Regions from separate parts of the Streptomyces griseochromogenes genome, predicted to be linked through region 1. Evidence: riboswitches for the same ligand, from Rfam matches in the RefSeq annotation. Region 1 holds a riboswitch; each other region holds the start of a gene.

Region 1 (4,586 bases):
GGCTCGGTGCGCGGAGTGGGCGGCGGAGGCGTTTCCATGACTGTCTTCAGCTGTCTTTCTGTCGGTTCACTGGTCGGAAGCGTCGGACTTGTCGACGCCGTCCCAGACGTTCGCGTACCAGGGCCGGTGGGCGGCCCCGAGGTCGGCGCGGGACTGCTTGGCCGCGCCCGGGTCGATCACGATGTACCCGGTCTCACCTGGCATCACATAGTGCAGCCGACGCCGGATCTGCTGCTTGGCGTAGGCGTCGTCCTGCCAGCGCGCCTTGAGGTCGCGCAGTTGCTCGACGCGTTTGCGGGCCCGCTCCTGCTGCCGTTGCTGGTCGGCGATCTCGGCGCGCTGGGACACGTACTGCCGCATCGGGTAGGCGAGCGCGACGATCAGCGTGCACAGCACCAGGGCGAGCAGGGCGGCGCGGCCGGTGAGCCGGGAGCGGCGCGCCTGGCGCTTGGTCTGGGAGCGGTAGACCCGGGCCGCCGTCTGCTCGCCGAGCAGCCTGAGCCTGGTCGCGGTGGAGAACCGGTCCCGGTCCTTCACGGCCATGTTCCCCGCCTCCCGTTCCACGCGCGTACGTCCCCGCACACGGTACGGGACCGAGTACGGGGACGTACGTACGACTGGCTAGGCCTTACGCCAGGTTGGGTCAGCCCTTGAAGCGGGGAAACGCGCTGCGGCCGGCGTACACCGCCGCGTCGTCGAGGATCTCCTCGATGCGCAGCAGCTGGTTGTACTTGGCGACGCGCTCGGAGCGGGCCGGGGCGCCGGTCTTGATCTGGCCGCAGTTGGTGGCGACGGCCAGGTCGGCGATGGTGACGTCCTCGGTCTCGCCGGAGCGGTGGGACATCATGCACTTGAAGCCGCTGCGCTGGGCCAGCTCGACGGCGTCCAGGGTCTCGGTCAGCGAGCCGATCTGGTTCACCTTCACGAGCAGCGCGTTGGCGGCGCCGTCCTCGATGCCGCGGGCCAGGCGCTCCGGGTTGGTGACGAACAGGTCGTCGCCGACCAGCTGGACCTTGTCGCCGAGCTTGTCGGTGATGACCTTCCAGCCGGCCCAGTCGTCCTCGAACAGCGGGTCCTCGATGGAGACGAGCGGGTAGGCCGCGACGAGCTCCTCGTAGTACTCCGTCATCTCGGCGGCGGAGCGCTCCTTGCCCTCGAAGAGGTACTTGCCGTCCTTGTAGAACTCGGAGGCGGCGACGTCGAGCGCGAGGGCGATCTGCTGGCCGGGGGCGTAGCCGGCCTCCTTGACGGCCTCGAGGATGAGGTCGAGGGCCTCGCGGTTGGAGCCGAGGTTCGGGGCGAAGCCGCCCTCGTCGCCGAGTCCGGTGGACAGGCCCTTGTTCTTCAGGACCTTCTTCAGCGTGTGGTAGACCTCGGTGCCCCAGCGCAGGGCCTCGGAGAAGGACTCCGCGCCGATCGGGGCGATCATGAACTCCTGGATGTCCACGTTGGAGTCGGCGTGCGAGCCGCCGTTCAGGATGTTCATCATCGGCACCGGCAGCAGGTGCGCGTTCGGGCCGCCCAGGTAGCGGAAGAGCGGGAGGTCGCTGGCCTCGGAGGCGGCGTGGGCGACGGCGAGGGAGACACCGAGGATGGCGTTGGCGCCGAGGGAGCCCTTGTTGTCGGTGGCGTCCAGGTCGAACATGGCCTGGTCGATCAGGCGCTGCTCGGTGGCGTCGTAGCCGACCAGCTCCGGGCCGATCTGCTCGATGACGGCGAGGACGGCCTTCTCGACGCCCTTGCCCTGGTAGCGGTTGGGGTCACCGTCGCGCAGCTCGATGGCCTCGAAGGCGCCGGTGGAGGCGCCGGACGGAACGGCGGCACGACCCGTGCTGCCGTCGTCGAGGCCGACCTCGACCTCGACCGTGGGGTTGCCTCGGGAGTCCAGGATTTCCCGGGCTACGACGACGTCGATGGACGGCACGAGCATCTCCTTCGTGGATGTGACGCTGGTAGTGCGGGGCTGGTGTGCCTTGCGACTAGAGCCTAACCGTCCCGGGGGCGTCGGCCACCGACCGACCGTCCCGTGGACACGCCGACGGTACCTTTTGTTCTCGTGCGAAACAAAGAGGCTTCCGGATGAGACCCGGCCGAACAGTGGGGAAACACAGGGCGGGAGCGGCGGGGCCGGAAGCGAAAACAGCCCCGTCCCGGCGCGTACGGGGGAACACGCGCCGGGACGGGGAGCCCGTGGGGACGGGGGGGATGACCCTCACGAGGCCTTCAGCGTGGGGGACGGCCTTGTGAGAGCGCTGTGGCTGCGGTGGGAACCAGGTGTCACTTCAGGTGCAGCTGCTGGCCCGGGTAGATGAGGTTGGCGTCCTCGACGATGTCCTTGTTCAGCTCGAACAGCTTCTGCCAGCCGCCCTTGACGTGGTGCTTCTCGGCGATGGAGCTGAGGGTGTCGCCCTTGACGACCTTGTACTCGCCGTCGCCCTTCTTGACCTTCTTGCCGGTCGGGGTGGTGACGGTCTTGCTCTTCGCCGGGGCCGTGCGCTCGGTGGAGCGGGTGGCGGCCTGCGTGTCGGTGGAGCGGGTGCTGGGCGCGGTGGTCTTCGCCGGGGCGCTCTTCGACGTGGTGGTGGGCGCGGAGCCGTTGTACGGGGTGCTGGACAGGCCCGTGCCGCACACCGGCCAGGCGCCCTTGCCCTGGGCGGCGAGGACCTTCTCGGCGACCGTGATCTGCTGCGCCTTGGTGGCCTGGTTGGCCTGCGCGGCGTAGGCGGTGCCGCCGTACGCGGCCCAGGTGGAGGCGGAGAACTGCAGGCCGCCGTAGTAGCCGTTGCCGGTGTTGATGGACCAGTTGCCGCCGGACTCACACTGGGCGACCGCGTCCCACTCCGAGGTGGTGGCGGCGGAGGCGTTGCCGGCCGCCATCAGCGGGGCGGCGACGACGGCACCGGTGACACCGGCCAGCGCGATGGCCCGGGTGGCCTTGGACGGACGACGGTGCTTGCCCTTGCCGGAAAACAGCATGGATCGATCCCCTCACCGACGCCTGCGAGGTGAGCTGTCGGGTTCGGGCCGGTTGAGTTGCCCGGCCGCACCTCCCGAAGAGGCACGGCTTCACCCCCAGCCGGTTCCAGCAGCCTCAACTGCCGGGCCCGGCACTTACCTTGGGTCCCCCGCTCCTGCCTACGGCGCATGACGCGACGACTGTTCCCGGGCGATCGCTGGCAGGACTCGGCGTTGCGATGGCCGGGGCTCGTGGTGACGAGCGGCCTCGACCGTAGACATGCGCTCGGCGGAATTTCAAAGACGATCAGGGCTTCTGAGACTCATCCCACACTTTCACCAAACCGGACATTAGCCGTGAAGCAGGGCGTCAACTCCCGCTATTTTCCACCGTTTTCCGTACCGACATCCAGGGTCTGACCGGGAGCGATCTGGTTCGCGTCGGCGCCGATGGCCTTCTTGTTCTCGGCGTAGAGCGCGCGCCATCCGCCGTCGACGTCAAGGGAGTCGGCGATGGAGCAGAGGGTGTCTCCCTCGCGGACGGTGTAGGTGCCGGCGTCACGGGAGGCGTGACGGCCGGACGGAGCGGCACTCTGACCGTTCGCCGCGGTTTCGTCCGCACTGCCACCACGGTGACGTCCGCCACTGCTGAGGGCGCCGGTGTCGACCAGGCTCCAAGAGCCGCCGGTCTGATTGGAATTGTCCGAGTCTTCCCTTGCGGGGTCCGCGGTGGGGGACTCGCTGCCCTGCTCGCTCCCGGGGTCAGGACGAGAGGATTTGTCGGACTTAGGCGTATCGGCACCCTTGCGCTTGCCCTCGCCGCTCTCCTTCCCCTTCTCCTTGCCCTTCTCGGAGCCGGTGTCCTTGCTCTCACTCGGGGACGGCTTGACCTTCTCACCCTTGGACGAGTCGGACGAAGACGGCGAATCAGGAAGTCCGGACGAGTCGGAATTATCTCCAGATTCTGACGGCCCATCGGCTCCTTGGGAGTCGCCTTCCTGCGACGAGCCGGAACCGCCGACGCCCGTGTCGACGTCCACGGAGCCGGAGTTGGAGGTCAGACCGGAGAGGAGGGCACAGGTGGCCCAGGGGGTGGTGCCCTGGTCGTCGAGGATCTTCTCGGCGACGGCGATCTGCTGCGAACGGCTCGCCTGGTCGGCACTGGAGGCATACGCGGTGCCGCCGTACTTGTCCCAGTCGTCCTGGGATATCTGCAGGCCGCCGAAGTACCCGTTGCCGGTGTCCGCGCTCCAGGAGCCACCGCTCTCGCACTCGGCCACCTTGTCCCATGTGGTGCCGTCCGCCGCACTGGCGCTCGCGGCACCGAGCAACGGGATGGCGATGGCGGAGCCGGTCACTCCGGCCGCGACGAGGAGGGCCGGGGCCTGACGGGGGCGACGGTGACGGCCGTTCCCGGAGAGCATGCGGATGCCTTTCGTGCGACAACGGGGACCGCGCGGCGGATGGAACTCGGAGCGCCACGCTGATGGGTGAACGTATAGGCAGACGATCACTTGTCACAAGTTAATGCCGCGCAGATCACGTGAAGATCACGGTATTGAACGTCGGACGGTTCGCCTCGGCCGGTGTGTTCAGGGGGCGGGCGTGAACTCCACGGGGAGTGTGCGCAG
Region 2 (4,586 bases), 530 kb from region 1:
GCTCCTCGTCCTTCGGCGAGTACGGCTTCTTCGCCGTCTACGGCGTCTTCATGGTGCCCTCGTTCGGGCTGCTGACCTGGCTGGCGGTCTGGACGCGGCAACGGGAGCTGCGGACCGTACGGGAGGAGCTGCCCGCGTATGTGTACGCCGGGTGGCTGGGGCCCGCCGAGCCGTTCGTGCTCGGGTCGATGCGGGCGCGGCGGATGGCCAGGGACCACGCCCGGCAGCACTTCGGGGGGCGGCCCGCGGCCCGGGCCGTCGCGCAGTACGAGGCCTACGCCACCTCGCTGGCGTTCCTGCGGCAGCGGGGCCGGCGCGGGCGGGCCGGGGCCGACTTCGCCGTACGGGAGCGGGAGTTGCTCGCCGAGCTGTGGAGGCGGAAGGAGGTGGCCCGGCCGGCGTTGGAGTACGCGGCACGGGCATCCGCTCCGGCGCCGGTGTTCTGGGCGCCGTACGGGTATCCGGCGATGCCGCATCCCGCGTACAACCCGTATCGGTCGTAGCCGTCCGGGCTGCGGAGAGTTCGGCACCTCCCCCACTGCCTCAAGGGCGTGGGGGACCCCCCCCCGGCGCACGCCGTCGTGTCTGTCCGTCGTGTCTGTGCGCCGTCGCGACGGACAGCAGGTTCAGGCGGAAGCCTGGGTCAAGCGGTCCAGTTCCTCCTGGGTCAGCCGCAGCTCCGCCACCCCCAGCAGCGCCGGCAGCTGCTCCACCGTCCGGGCCGAGGCGATCGGGGCCGCCACCGTCGGCCGGGCGGCCAGCCAGGCGAGGGCGACCGTGGCCACGGAGGCCTCGTGGGCGGTGGCGATCTCGTCGAGGGCCGCGAGCACCTTCTGGCCGCGCTCGGACTCCAGGTGCCTGGCGGCCGAGCCGGCGCGGGCGCTGTCGACCCTCGTGCCGGGGCGGTACTTGCCGGTGAGGAACCCGGAGGCCAGGGCGTAGTACGGGACCGCCGCGACGCCCGCACGGGCGGCGAGGTCCTGCAGCGGGCCCTCGTAGGTGTCACGGGAGACGAGGTTGTAGTGGGGCTGGAGGGCCACATAGCGGGCCAGGCCCTCGCGCTCGGAGAAGTCGAGGGAGGCCGCGAGCCGCTCCGCGCCGATGTTGGAGGCGGCGATGTGCCGTACCTTGCCCGCCCTCACCAGTTCGTCGAGGGCGCCGATGATCTCCTCGACGGGCACGTCGGGCTTGTCGTAGTGGGTGTAGTAGAGGTCGATGTAGTCGGTGCCCAGACGACGCAGGGACGCGTCGGCGGCCGCCTTGATGTTGGCCGCGGACAGGCCCTGGTAATCCGGGTGCTGGCTGACCTTGGTCGCGATGACGACGTCCGAACGGTTGCCGCGGGACGCGAGCCACTTACCGATGATCGTCTCGGACTCTCCGCCCTTGTTGCCCTCGATCCACGCCGAGTAGGAGTCGGCGGTGTCGATGAAGTTGCCGCCGGCGGCCGTGTAGGCGTCGAGGACGGCGAAGGAGGTCTCGTCGTCCGCGGTCCAGCCGAAGACGTTGCCGCCGAGAGCGAGCGGGAAGACCTCGAGGTCGGAGGAACCGAGTTTGCGCAGAGAAGTCATGCTTCATGCCAACACCGGCGGTGGGTGATCACATTCCGCCGCCGGTGCCGCATTCCCGTGCCGAGAGACCCGTCAGGGGGTGAGGCCCTTGCCCCGCAGCCACGCCATCGGGTCGATGCCGGTGGACTGGCCGTTCGGGTGGACCTCCAGGTGGAGGTGCGGGCCGGTGACGTTGCCGGTGGCGCCGATGCGGCCGATGACGTCACCGGTGCTGACCTTCTGGCCGACGGAGACGCCGATCGAGGACTGGTGGCAGAACCACAGCTCGGTGCCGTCGTCCAGGGTGAGGACGGTGCGGTAACCGTAGGCGCCGGCCCAGCCCGCCTCGGTGATGGTGCCGCTGTGGATGGCCTTGATGAGGGTGCCCGTGGGGGCGGCGAAGTCGAGGCCGGTGTGGTAGCCGGAGGACCACATCGAGCCGGGCTGGCCGAAGGTGCCGGTGATCGTGTACGAGACGACCGGCAGCTTGTACTGCTTGGCCAGCTCGGCCAGGCGCTCTTCCTCGGCCTTCTTCTTCGCGGCGGCCTCGGCCTTCTCCTTGGCGTCGGCGGCCTTGGCGGCGGCCGCCTTCTGCGCCTTGGCGGCCGCGTCGGCGGCCTGCTTCTCGGCGGTGGCCAGGGCGGCCGCGGTGGCCTTGCTGTCGGCCTTGCTCTGCTGCTGCTCGGCCTGCGCCATGATCCGGTTGCGCAGGGCCTCGCCGGCGTTGCCGTCCTGGTCGCTGTCGGCGGAGGTCACACCGACGTTGCTGAGCGCGGCCTTGGGAGCGTCGGAGGCGGAGGAGCCGTCGTCGAACAGGGAGCCGACGGAGCCCAGGTCCGGCATCGAGAGGGACACCGGCGGCTTGCCGGTGTGGGCGCTGGCCATGCCGCCCGCGCCGACGGCGGCTATGACACCGACGCCGAGGACGGTGGAGCTGCGGGCGAGTCCGCCGCGCTGCTTGGCGACGCGGTGCCGGCCGCGTACCGGGCGGATGGACTCCTCGGTGGGGTTCCACTCCTCCCAGGGGCCCTCGTCGGTGCGGTAGTCGCCGTAGCCGAAGGTCTCGGACTCACGCTGAGCCGGCATGAACGGGGCTTCTGGGGCAGGCCGGTTGGACGCCACGCGGGCGTACTCCTTTCCTTCCTCCGCCTACCGGGTTAGCTGACGGGTTCGGAGCAGGAAGGTCTCCTACGCGCGTATACCGGTCGTGGATTCAAGCGGTTCACGACGGCATCCGCGCGATTCACCCCAAGGTGGTGGTTCCCCGGTTCCCTCACGGGATTCGGCGCGTGCGCACGGAGCCGCCTCGGGTGACGGCTGGGACGACCGCGCTGCGTTATCGAACGTTAATAGACCCCGAGGCCAGATTCCAAGCCGTTCGGCTTGATCATTAACGGAATTCAGGGCGGACGTACACGTCACGACCGGCGGAAATCGGGCGAGTTGGCCGACGTTCAGGAGTCACAGCGGTTTTGATGGTGACTCAGATGTTATGCGGAGGGCTTCCGTCCGGTCACCGTGGGTGAGGATGGCCGGGCAAACACTCAGGGCCGGAATCCATTGCTGGATTCCGGCCCTGAGCCTTCAGTAGCGGGGACAGGATTTGAACCTGCGACCTCTGGGTTATGAGCCCAGCGAGCTACCGAGCTGCTCCACCCCGCGTCGTTGTGTCTCAAGCATACGTCATCCGCAGGACACGATGCACACGGGTTTCCGTGAGGCTCCGTTCAGGGCAGCAGGTGCGCGTTCGGCGCCTTCGCCCGGCCCTCGTGTTCCGGCAGCAGTACGACGTCCACGCCCGCGGTCAGCAGCACCCCGCTCCCGTCGGCCGCCGCGACGAACGTGTCCGGCTCCCGCCAGGCCGTGACCACCCGGCCGACCCCCGCCCGCAGGATCAGCTCGGCACACGGCGCGGGGCGGGAGGCGCGGCGGGAGCAGGGCTCCAGGCTGCTGTAGACGGTCGCGCCGGGCAGGCGCGGGTCGGCGGGGTCGATCTTCGCGAGGGCCGCCTCCTCCGCGTGCACCACGGGATCACCCCCTTCGCGCGAGTGGCCGCGCGCCAGCTCCGTGCCGTCGGCGGCGACCACCACCGCGCCGACGCTGAACGCCGTCCCGGAGGGAGGGCACAGGGCGGCCAGGTCGCAGGCGGTGCGCAGCCAGTGGTGGTCGGCGGCGGCCACCGGGCCGGCGCCCGGCGCGGTGGGCTCGTAGCGCATCAGCACGACGTCCTCGATCCGGCGGGTCTCGATGAGCCGGAGCCGGCCGCCCTGGTACGCCCCCGGGCCGAACAGACGCGGTGCCGCCGGGTCGCCGACGAACAGGGGGGCGAGGACGAGCTGGAGCTCGTCGGCGAGCCCCTGCTGGAGGAGCTGGGTGTGGACGGTTCCGCCGCCCTCGACCATCAGGCGCCGTACGCCGCGCACGTCGTGCAGGTGTGCCAGCAGGGCGCGCCAGTCGAGGCCGGGGCCGAGGGAGACCACGTCGGCGGTCCGGCCGAGGACGCGGGACGCCCGCTCGGCGCCCTCGCCCGTCGTGTACACGAGCTTCTCGCCGCCCGTGTGCCAGAAGTTCGCGGCCGGGTCCAGGTCGCCGGTGGCGGTGACGGTGACCTTCAGCGGGTACGCGGGCCTGCCCTCGGCCGTGCGGGCCGCGCGGCGCTCGGGGGAGTTCACCAGCAGGCGCGGGTTGTCGGCGCGGATGGTGCCGGCGCCGATCAGGATGGCGTCGACCGAGGCCCGTACCTCGTCGACCCGGTCGAAGTCGGCCGGGCTGGAGAGCAGGAGTCGTTCGGGACCGGTGTCGTCCAGGCAGCCGTCGAGGGAGACGGCGGCGGAGAGCAGGACGTACGGGTACGGCATCGGCGCGGTCTCCCTGGCGAGCGGTCGCGGTCTTGGTTCAAGTTTGAAACAAACTTACACTGGCGGCATGACGACCCGCTGGCTCACCCCCGAGGAGCAGCGCGCCTGGCGCGCCTACATCGCCGCCTCCCAGCTACTGGAGGACGCGATCGACCGACAGCTCCAGCAGGAAGCCGGC
Region 3 (4,586 bases), 7.5 Mb from region 1:
ACTCCAGGCGTACGACGCCGTCTTCGAAGCTGCGTTGCTGGGTGTACCCGGCGTCCGTGAACACCTTGATCATCTTGGTGTTGGCGGGCAGCACCTCGGCGGCGAAGCGGCGGATGCCGCGCTCGCGCGCGACGGCCGCGATGTGCTCCAGCAGGGCGGAGGCGACCCCGCGGCCCTGGTGGGCGTCCTGGACCAGGAAGGCGACCTCGGCCTCGTCGGCGGGAGCCGAGGCGGGCAGACCGTCGGCGCCGATGCGGTCGTAGCGTACGGTGGCGATGAACTCGCCGCCGATGGTGGCTGCGAGTCCCACCCGGTCCACGAAGTCGTGGTGCGTGAAGCGGTGGACGTCCTTGGCGGACAGTCGCGGGTACGGCGCGAAGAAGCGGTAGTACTTCGACTCGTCGGAGACCTGCTCGTAGAAGCTGATCAGGCGGTCGGCGTCATCAACGGTGATGGGCCGGATGCGCGCGGTACCCCCGTCGCGCAGCACCACGTCCGCCTCCCAGTGGGCGGGGTACTCGTGCCGGTCATGCCGGTCCGCCGGGCTCTGCATGGGCCCCAGAGTACGGCTCGCGTACGACAACGGCGCGAGGCAGTCTGTGGAGGACGGAAGCCGGACCGAGGCCGCGGTCCGGCGACACTCGGGGCGGGACGAAGGACCGCTCCGGGCATGCTTCGCGATATGGGAAACTGGTCTAGACAACCCTGAACAGTGAAGGGCAGCAACACATGGCTGAGCGCCGCGTCAACGTCGGCTGGGCCGAGGGCCTCCATGCCCGACCCGCCTCCATCTTCGTCCGAGCCGCCACGGCCGCAGGCGTCCCGGTGACGATCGCCAAGGCTGACGGCAGCCCCGTCAACGCGGCCTCCATGCTGGCCGTCCTCAGCCTGGGCGCCCAGGGTGGCGAGGAGATCGTCCTCGCCTCCGACGCCGAGGGCGCGGACGCCGCCCTGGACCGTCTGGCCAAGCTGGTCGCCGAAGGCCTCGAGGAGCTGCCCGAGACGGTCTGAGCCGTGCCGTGAAGCCGCGTCGTCCGGAAGGGTGACGCGGCTTCCGCGTTTTCGGCAGGGGACCGGACTGGTTTATCGCAGGCGCGCCGGGTTTATCGCAGGCATGCGAAGGGCGCGCCATCGCGAATGCACGAAACTCGGCGAACGGGGCAACGGGAAATACCTGGCACCCAAATATCCCCCCCTTTGTATACGGTGCCCATGTTAATGCCGCAGGCTCGGCATGTTTACGGCATGTTGCGAGTTCCTCACACGCTCCACCCGGCCACCGCCCAGGGAGGCCCGCAACCGGTGCACGGCCGTCGCACGCTCGACGTGATGCGACGCGATCACCCGCGCGCGCTCGCCGTCGCCCCGCGCCACCGCGTCCACGATGGCGCCGTGCTCCGCCCAGGACTCCACGGGGTTCGCCGGGGCGTCCACCGTGTACATCCAGGCGATCTTGTGCCGCAGCTGGGTGAGCGTCGAGCTCAGCGAATGGCTGCCGGAGGCCTGCGCGAGCGTCTCGTGGAACCAGCCCCCCAGGGAGCGCAGATCCTCGCTGCTGCCCCGCCTGGCCCGCTCCTGGCCCAGCCTGACCAGGCCGCGCAGCACCTTCAGATGGGCCTCGGTGCGCCGCTGGGCGGCCCGGAGGGCGCCGAGGGGCTCCAGCAGCACGCGCATCTCCAGCAGGTCCGCGGCCTCCTGCTCGGTCGGTTCGGCCACGCACGCGCCCGCGTGCCGGCGGGTCACCACGAAGCCCTCCGCCTCCAGGGTGCGCAGAGCCTCACGGACGGGGACGCGCGAGACCCCGTAGCGGCGGGCCAGTACTTCCTCGGTCAGGCGGCCGCCGCGCTCGTGGACACCCGCGACGATGTCGTCCCGGATCGCCGTGCATACCGAGTGCGCCGGAATACGCATGACCGACCTCCGCATTAATCCCCGTGAAACGTCGACGATGGACGTGTGTTCCGTGACTCTATTGCAATCGGCCGGAATTTCCGACGGCGGGCCGGAATCCATGGATATTTTTTGGACAGCGGATGATGCGGGCTCGGTGAGAAACGACGAAAGCCCCGGCGTGTGAGCCGGGGCTTTCGGATGTCGTGCGTGCGGTCGTCAGACGTTCACGCCGTGCCCACGGAGGTAGGCGACGGGGTCGACGTCCGAGCCGTACTCGGGGGTCGTACGGGCCTCGAAGTGCAGATGCGGTCCGGTGACGTTGCCGGTCGCGCCGGACAGGCCGATCTGCTGGCCCGGGGTGACCTTCTGGCCCACGGTGACACCGATGGACGACAGATGGCCGTACTGGGTGTACATGCCGTCCGCCATCCGGATCACTATCTGGTTGCCGTACGCCCCGCCCCAGCCGGTGGAGACGACGGTGCCGGAGCCGACCGCGTGAACGGTCGTGCCGCTGGCCGCGTGGAAGTCGATGCCGGTGTGGGAGCCGGAGGACCACAGGGAGCTGCTGGCCTTGTAGCCGGTGGAGACGTACGAGTTCGCGATCGGGGCGACGAAGGCGTTCAGGCGCTTGCGCTCGGCCTCGCGGGCGGCGCGCGCCCGCGCCTCGCGGTCCTTCCTGACCTTTGCGGCGGCCTCCTTGGCCGCGGCTTCCTCGGCCGCCTTCTGCTCGGCGGCCTCCTTCTGCGCGGAGGCCTGCTCGTCGATCTGGTGGGCGAGCGTGTCGCTCACGGCGATGACCGGGGTGAGGCCGGTCTGCTCGGCGGAGTCGTCCGCGGCGAGCGCCGGGGTGGCCGCGAGGGTGCCGACGACACCGGTACTGGTGAGGGCCGCGATACCGGCCGCCTGAGCGGTGGTGCGCTTGGCCCGGCCGGGCTTGCGATGCTTCCCGGTGGCGCACATGAACGCCATGAAGTGGCTGGTCCTTTCCTTCCCTCTCGCCTACCGGGTTAGCTGACGGGTTCGGAGCAGGAAGGTCTCCTACGGACCCCCTCGCTCGCGCGCGGGCGTCCGATTCACCCCAGGGACTGCGGTTGGGTCCCCGGCTCCCCTGGCTCGCGCCGTACGGGGACTCGGCGATGACTGTCCGGTGCCGCGGGCGCGGCGCACTGCCTGACGGACAGCCCGGAAGACGCTAAAGGGCCCGGCTTTCGATCCTCAAACGGATCCGGGCTTTTGTAGCGCATCCCACAGGCCAGACGGGCAGCCTCTGCCCAATTCGGACATCTGGTGAAGGGTGATGCACGGCAAGAGGCCCTGACGATCCGTCGGTCGTCAGGGCCCCCACGCGCGCGTCGCGCCGTCCGGTCGCTACTCGGCCGCCACGACGCTGACTTCGCCGATGCCGAGCGCCTCCACCGGCGCCTTGATCTGCTCCGCGTCACCGACGAGGACGGTCACCAGGCGGTCCACCGGGAAGGCGTTGATGACCGCCGCGGTGGCCTCCACGGTGCCGGTGGCGGCGAGCTGCTGATACAGCGTCGCCTGGAAGTCGTCGGGCAGGTGCTGCTCGACCTGGTCCGCCAGGGTGCCGGCGACGGCCGCGGCGGTCTCGTACTTCAGCGGCGCCACCCCGACGAGGTTCTGCACGGCGACGTCGCGCTCGGCGTCGGTCAGGCCGTCGGCCGCGAGGGTGCGCAGCACCGTCCACAGGTCCTGGAGCGCGGGACCGGTGTTCGTGGTGTCGACGGAGCCGCTGATGGCGAGCATCGCGGCGCCCGTGCCCTCCGAGGCTGAGCGGAGGACCTGCCCGAAGGCGCGCACGCCGTAGGTGTAGCCCTTCTCCTCGCGCAGGACGCGGTCCAGGCGGGAGGTGAGGGTGCCGCCGAGGCAGTACGTGCCGAGCACCTGGGCGGGCCACACCCGGTCGTGCCGGTCGGGGCCGATCCGGCCGATGAGCAGCTGCGTCTGGACGGCGCCGGGCCGGTCGACGATGACGACGCGGCCGGTGTCGTCGGCCGTCACCGGTGGCACGGGCCGCGGCTGGCCCGGGGTGCCGGTCCAGGCGCCCAGGGAGTCGGCGAGGAGCTCGTCCAGGTCGGTGCCGGTGAGGTCGCCGACCACCACCACGGTGGCCGTGGCGGGCCGCACATGGCGGTCGTAGAAGGCGCGTACGGCCGCCGCGTCGATCTTCTCGACCGTGTCCTCGGTGCCCTGGCGCGGGCGCGACATGCGCGAGGTCGCCGGGAACAGCTCCTTGGAGAGTTCCATGGCGGCCCGGCGGGAGGGGTTGGCCAGCTCGTGCGGGATCTCGTCCAGGCGGTTGCGGACCAGCCGCTCGACCTCGCTCTCGGCGAACGCGGGCGCGCGCAGCGCGTCGGCGAGCAGGCCGAGACCCTTGGCCAGGCGGGAGACCGGGACCTCCAGGCTGATACGGACGCCGGGGTGGTCGGCGTGCGCGTCGAGCGTGGCACCGGCCCGCTCCAGCTCGGCGGCGAACTCCTCCGCGGAGTGCTTGTCGGTGCCCTCGGAGAAGGCCCGCGCCATGATCGTCGCGACGCCGTCCATACCTCCCGGCTCGGCGTCCAAAGGCGCGTCCAGCATCACCTCGACGGCGACGACCTGCTGGCCGGGGCGGTGGCAGCGCAGAACGGTCAGCCCGTTGTCCAGGGTGCCGCGCTCGGGGGCCGGGA

The links. A riboswitch is a leader RNA that binds a small molecule or an ion and turns the genes downstream of it on or off. The one in region 1 is predicted to bind cyclic di-AMP.
Region 2: linked by a shared signal. The riboswitch ahead of AVL59_RS45815 (M23 family metallopeptidase) and the one ahead of AVL59_RS43270 (transglycosylase family protein) in region 1 are both predicted to bind cyclic di-AMP.
Region 3: linked by a shared signal. The riboswitch ahead of AVL59_RS10405 (M23 family metallopeptidase) and the one ahead of AVL59_RS43270 (transglycosylase family protein) in region 1 are both predicted to bind cyclic di-AMP.

What each region holds. Positions count from the first base shown of each region.
Region 1 covers NZ_CP016279.1:9,941,041-9,945,626, forward strand. Annotated here, with positions in the region: partial or broken gene AVL59_RS56240 (DUF501 domain-containing protein) at 1-38, opposite strand, end outside; gene AVL59_RS43260 (FtsB family cell division protein) at 67-543, opposite strand; gene eno (phosphopyruvate hydratase) at 644-1,930, opposite strand; gene AVL59_RS43270 (transglycosylase family protein) at 2,278-2,976, opposite strand; cyclic di-AMP (ydaO/yuaA leader) riboswitch at 2,981-3,153, opposite strand; gene AVL59_RS43275 (LysM peptidoglycan-binding domain-containing protein) at 3,336-4,379, opposite strand; gene AVL59_RS43280 (cytochrome P450 family protein) at 4,548-4,586, opposite strand, start outside.
Region 2 covers NZ_CP016279.1:10,471,876-10,476,461, forward strand. Annotated here, with positions in the region: gene AVL59_RS45805 (PrsW family intramembrane metalloprotease) at 1-503, shown strand, start outside; gene AVL59_RS45810 (aldo/keto reductase) at 627-1,571, opposite strand; gene AVL59_RS45815 (M23 family metallopeptidase) at 1,644-2,672, opposite strand; cyclic di-AMP (ydaO/yuaA leader) riboswitch at 2,682-2,848, opposite strand; tRNA gene AVL59_RS45820 (tRNA-Met) at 3,139-3,212, opposite strand; gene AVL59_RS45825 (dihydrofolate reductase family protein) at 3,278-4,408, opposite strand; gene AVL59_RS45830 (MarR family winged helix-turn-helix transcriptional regulator) at 4,476-4,586, shown strand, end outside.
Region 3 covers NZ_CP016279.1:2,415,104-2,419,689, reverse strand. Annotated here, with positions in the region: gene AVL59_RS10420 (bifunctional acetate--CoA ligase family protein/GNAT family N-acetyltransferase) at 1-553, opposite strand, end outside; gene AVL59_RS10415 (HPr family phosphocarrier protein) at 730-1,011, shown strand; gene AVL59_RS10410 (GntR family transcriptional regulator) at 1,216-1,911, opposite strand; gene AVL59_RS52040 (hypothetical protein) at 1,910-2,077, shown strand; gene AVL59_RS10405 (M23 family metallopeptidase) at 2,110-2,865, opposite strand; cyclic di-AMP (ydaO/yuaA leader) riboswitch at 2,878-3,042, opposite strand; gene AVL59_RS10400 (M16 family metallopeptidase) at 3,265-4,586, opposite strand, start outside.